Linked DNA regions of Flavivirga eckloniae. The protein of the gene in region 2 interacts with the protein of the main gene of each other region in a pairwise test. Links are inferred from orthologs where the notes say so. Each region holds a gene or a part of one and is shown on either strand. Other genes may lie near its edges.

Region 1 (2,937 bases), 4.1 Mb from region 2 along the record:
TATTATCAAAATTCAGATATTCATATTACAGTGATGTCCATAATATCATGCTACGATGGTTTTCATTTAAAAAACATAGATATATCAGAATATATAAAAGTCATCAACCAAAGTTTAAATTATAATACTGAACTTGAAATTAATTTTAAAGGAATTACTGCTTCACCGTCATGTTTAATGGTTCAAGGTTTTATGAATTATGAATCATGAATCGTTAAATATCATCCGAAATAATTTAAGAGAAAACTTTAAAAACACTACCTTAGAGCAAAGTATTGACAAACGCTACTCAATACAAACAGCTCATGCAACCATATGTCGCTTTAGTGACAAATTAAATCAAAAATCTGAATTTTTAAAATCAGTTGAAGACTTTAGAAATTATGATTTTGGTAGCTTTAAAGTCAAAAATCTTGAATTAGTATATAATGACTGGTATCAAAAAGAAAAACATGTAAGAAGATTGTTTGACTTTAGTATTTAAATTTCAAACAACCCAAAAACAGGACAAAATCTAATGGCAAAACGAAACAACGAACATATAAGCATAAGTGATGCATTAAAAGAGTTTGTAGAAGCAAATAAATTAGAAAAAGGCTTAAACAAGGTTAATGTTGCAGACGCTTGGACCAAACTTATGGGCAATGGTGTAAATAACTATACAGCCTCTGTAAATTTAGAACGAGACACCCTATACGTACAACTGACTTCCAGTGTTTTAAGGGAGGAACTAAGTTATGGTAAGCAAAAAATAATCGATATGCTTAACGAAGATTTAGGTAAGGAAATTATTAAAAAACTGGTACTCCGATGATTAGATAAGTAAACTTTATGTAAAAATTTTCTTCAAAGTATAAAAGCTATTATTATTTGTGTATATTTGTCACTTAATTTTTTATATAACATAACATGAGTAAAGGTACCGTAAAATTTTTCAATGATTCTAAAGGTTTTGGATTTATCATTGAAGAAGACAACAACAAAGAACACTTCGTACACATTTCAGGACTTATCGATGAAATTCGTGAAGGTGATACAGTAGAATTCGATCTACAAGAAGGTAGAAAAGGATTAAACGCCGTAAACGTAAAAGTAGTCTAATAAACATATACTTTAATTTACAAATAAAGTCTATCATAAAATGATAGACTTTTTTTATGGAATTAATTTTATAATTAACTCAATTACTTTATTTCCAGAGCGACCTGAGCAAAGGTAGTCGAAGTAAGCGAAAAATCTCTACATAGTCTTTTTAACTTATTTATGAATAAGATTCTTCGCTATACTTTGAATGACATTTTTTAAAACATTTCTCTACCAGAAAAATGAAAAGCACCTTCTATAGCAGCGTTCTCATCACTATCACTACCATGTACAGCATTCTCTCCAATAGAAGCTGCATATAATTTACGAATAGTTCCTTCGGCAGCATCTGCAGGGTTTGTCGCTCCTATTAATGTTCTAAAATCTTCAACAGCATTGTCTTTTTCCAGAATAGCTGCAACAATAGGTCCACGAGTCATATATTCAACCAGCTCTCCAAAAAACGGACGTTCTTTATGTATCGCATAAAATGCTTCAGCATCAGCCTTAGTCATTTGCGTTAATTTCATGGCTACGATTCTAAATCCTGAAGCCGAAATTTTTTCTAATATAGCTCCAATGTGTCCCTTTTCGACAGCATCAGGCTTAAGCATTGTAAATGTTCTGTTTGTTACCATTTTATAGTTTTACTTTTGCTGCAAAAGTAATGTAATTATCATTAAAAACAATCATTAAATTGTTAACCAACATAACACATTAAAATATCATTTGTATTAAAGCGATTACAAAACGCATCTCTGCCTTGTTTGTTAAGTTTTATCGTCATTTTAGCCTATTAAATCTTATCTTTAATTACAATCACAAGCGTCATAACAACTATTTGATTCATTATTCTGGTTAAAAAAAATTGTATCTTCGTCACCTATGAATGAACAAGATATAACAAGTATAAAACAACTATTATCTAACCAAAAAAAGATTGTTATTGTACCTCATAAAAATCCAGATGGAGATGCTATTGGCTCTACTCTTGGCTTGTATCACTACCTTATTAAAGGTAACCATTTGGTAAATGTTTTAGTTCCTAACGATTACCCTACCTTCCTAAAATGGATTCCGGGTAATGATGTTATTCTAAAACATGATTCTCAAACCAAAGTCTGCGATGCGTTAATAGAAAATGCAGATATTATTTTCACTTTAGATTTTAATGCTTTTCACAGAACCGGCAATATGGAAACGGTATTAGCTAATAGCAATGCCTTAAAAATCATGATCGATCATCATCAAGCACCCGATGATTATGCTACTTATATGTTTAGCGATGTTAGCATGAGTTCTACTTGCGAAATGATATACAATTTTATTGATATGTTAGGTGATACTGACCTGATTGATTCCAACATTGCGACCTGTTTATATGTTGGTATAATGACAGACACTGGTTCCTTTAGGTTTTTATCTACCACAAGCAAAACCCATAGAATAATAGCCCAACTCATTGAAAAAGGCGCAAATAACACCAACATTCACAACAATGTTTACGATACTAACAGTTATGAACGCTTACAACTTCTGGGGTGCGCTTTGAGCAACTTAAAAGTAATTCCAGAATCGAGAGCAGCTTATATAACGCTTTCGCAAGAAGAATTAAACAAATACAATTATAAGAAAGGCGATACCGAAGGCGTTGTTAATTATGCTTTATCATTAAACAACACGGTACTAGCTGCTATTTTTATTGAAGACAAGCAAGAAGGTATTGTAAAAATATCGTTACGCTCAAAAGGACATTTTTCTGTTAACGAATTATCAAGAGCGCATTTTAACGGTGGTGGCCATACCAATGCAGCTGGAGGAAAAAGCTATTTATCTCTAGAGGATACGGTTGCT
Region 2 (2,734 bases):
TGGAACTATATTATGAGACAAGGAAAAGCACAATTTAGCGAGGGTGGACTTGCTCATGATGTTATTAATAGTATATCGAAACACGGATTTGTACCAAATACGACTTATACAGGCTTGTTAAACGAAAGTACCAAACACGACCATTCTAAATTAGTAGATACGTTGAAAAAAACTTTAGATAACTATATAAAGGAACCTGGAAGTTTTAATTGGAAAAAAGATGTTAATGCTATTTTAGATACTTACCTCGGTAAAAATGTTTCTAGGTTTAGTTATAATGATGTTCAACATACCCCAATATCTTTTATGCAGCAAATGGGCATTAACCCAAAAGACTATGTTACCATTACTTCGTTCGCCCATAAACCCTTTTACACAAATTTTATATTAAACATTCCTGATAATTTTTCCAATGGTCTTTTTTTCAATGTAGAACTGAATGAATTAACACGTATTGTAAATGATGCTCTCGAAAAAGGTTTCACTATTGAGTTGGACTGTGATGTTAGCGAAAAAGCATTTTCTTCCAAATATGGTTTAGCAATTATCCCAAAGGAAGACATAAAAATAGAAGATGCTTTTGTAAATGTTTCGGAAGAAAAAACAATAACCCAAGAATTAAGACAACAAGAATTTGAAAACTTTAACACCACAGACGATCATTTAATGCATATCACCGGATTATTGAAAGACCAAACTGGAAATACCTACTATAAAGTGAAGAATTCGTGGGGAAAAGACTCGGAAAGAGTGGGCAATGGCGGCTATATTTATATGAGTGAAGCTTATTTTAAATTAAAAGCAATATCAATTACGTTAAATAAACATGCACTTTCAAAAAAAATTCTTAAAAAAATAAGAAAACCTTAATTATTACAAGTAAGAATTATCATAATATTAAAAATGTAAAATATACGTAGAACTACTTATTGTACGTAGCTCTATATTTACTAATTTTGCGTTAATATTTGATTAATAATTAATTAAGTTTGTTTTTGATCGACAAAAATTGTATTTTGCCGATGTTTTAATGCCCCGAAGATATGCTATTAACAATTTCCATCTCCCTCACCGTACTCGTAACAATCAATTTGTTATTGCTAAAATTTAGCTCTAACAAAATTGAAAGAACAGTTAAGCCTAATAAAAAACCTGTGGTGCTTACGCCTCACATTACCAACGAACAGGAGCCTGAGCAGCTTGCTCCAACAGGGAGTTAGTCTTACTAAAATGTTTATTTCCAAACCAGTAGCCCCTGTTTGCACTTAAGGGTGAAGGGTGTCCGGAAGTTAATATCTTATGCTTATTAGTGTTTATCAACTTTACTTTTTGCTTGGCATAGCCACCCCATAGTAAAAACACGATATTCTCTTTGCTATCGCTTATAATTTTTATAGTAGCATCGGTAAAAGTCTCCCAACCTTGCTTTTGATGACTTCCTGCTTGATGTGCTCTAACTGTTAATGTAGCATTTAGCAATAACACCCCTTGGTCTGCCCAACGCATAAGATCGCCACTTTCTGGATACGGAATACCTAAATCTGCTTCAATTTCTTTAAAAATATTGATTAATGAAGGCGGATGAGCAATGCCATTATTTACAGAAAAGCATAAACCGTTGGCCTGTCCGTGACCATGGTAAGGGTCTTGACCAATTATAACTACTTTTACATCGTCAAAATGACAATGGTTAAAAGCATTAAAGATTTGTTTTCCTGGCGGGAAACATGTTTGAGACTTATACTCAGATCTTACAAAACGTATCAGATCCTTAAAATAAGGTTTCTCAAATTCCTTTTCTAAATAAGGTTTCCAGCTTTCGTGAATATCTACTGCCATATTTTAATTAGATAATATTCTTACCAACAATTCTTTTAATAAATCACCTTGCGGAACTGCATGAGCTCCTACACCTTTACTCTTTACATCAAATTCTCTTAATGTAGCAACCACAGCACTTACTTTACGCATTGGGTAATGTCTTGCCGCAGTAATATATTCGTTTACAAAATACGGATTCACCTTTAAGGCAGAAGCAACGTTTCGAGGCGATTTATCCTTTAATCCATGAAAATGAAGTAACTGAGAAAAGAAGTTAAACAACAAAGATACGGTTACAACCATAGGGTTATCCTTAGGATTGTCTGCAAAGTAATTAACTATTCGGTATGCTTTTATCGTATTCTTTTCTCCAATAGCTTTTCGAAGCTCAAAATTGTTATAATCCTTACTAATACCAATATTTTCTTCAATATGTTCTGGTGAAATTTGAGTTTCTTTTGGTAAAATAATTTGAAGCTTTTCCAGCTCGTTATTTATTTTACTTAAATCTGTTCCTAAAAACTCAACAAGCATCTGGGCGGCCTTGGGAGCAATTGAGTATTTTTTAGGAGCCAAAACCCGACGAATCCAATCGGCTACCTGATTTTCATAAAGCTTTTTACTTTCGTAAACTATACCTGTTTTTTTCAGGGTTTTATATAAAGCTTTACGTTTATCAATCTTTTTATACTTATAGTTAACCACTAAAACTGTGGTAGGTTGTGGATTTTCGGCATAAGCTGCCAGTTTTTCAATAGTACGCGATAAGTCTTGAGCTTCCTTAACAATAACCACCTGATGCTCTGCCATCATAGGAAAGCGCTTCGCATTACTAACAATATCATCAATTGTAATATCCCTACCATATAAAACCATCTGGTTAAAACCACGCTCCTCTTCTGCTAAAACCGAG

What was found.
Region 1: the proteins of ung (region 2) and C1H87_RS06425 interact in binary tests that used the Escherichia coli proteins (3 or more experiments, as listed by UniProt). The link is inferred for Flavivirga eckloniae from one-to-one orthologs.

Annotation. Positions count from the first base shown.
Region 1 is NZ_CP025791.1:1,531,685-1,534,621, forward strand. The notes cover bases 12-2,934. They hold C1H87_RS06425 (nucleoside-diphosphate kinase), read right to left. Parts: upstream 1,722-2,934; coding sequence 1,302-1,721; downstream 12-1,301. Other genes in these bases: C1H87_RS23540 (hypothetical protein), read left to right, coding at 12-210; C1H87_RS23545 (hypothetical protein), read left to right, coding at 200-484; C1H87_RS06415 (DUF721 domain-containing protein), read left to right, coding at 518-814; C1H87_RS06420 (cold-shock protein), read left to right, coding at 910-1,101; C1H87_RS06430 (DHH family phosphoesterase), read left to right, coding at 1,969-2,934. Also shown: more of C1H87_RS23540, read left to right, coding at 1-11; more of C1H87_RS06430, read left to right, coding at 2,935-2,937. UniProt on the Escherichia coli protein: Major role in the synthesis of nucleoside triphosphates other than ATP. The ATP gamma phosphate is transferred to the NDP beta phosphate via a ping-pong mechanism, using a phosphorylated active-site intermediate.
Region 2 is NZ_CP025791.1:5,615,248-5,617,981, reverse strand. What follows is about bases 7-2,726. They hold ung (uracil-DNA glycosylase), read right to left. Parts: upstream 1,840-2,726; coding sequence 1,174-1,839; downstream 7-1,173. Other genes in these bases: holA (DNA polymerase III subunit delta), read right to left, coding at 1,843-2,726; C1H87_RS23025 (C1 family peptidase), read left to right, coding at 7-870. Also shown: more of C1H87_RS23025, read left to right, coding at 1-6; more of holA, read right to left, coding at 2,727-2,734. UniProt on the Escherichia coli protein: Excises uracil residues from the DNA which can arise as a result of misincorporation of dUMP residues by DNA polymerase or due to deamination of cytosine.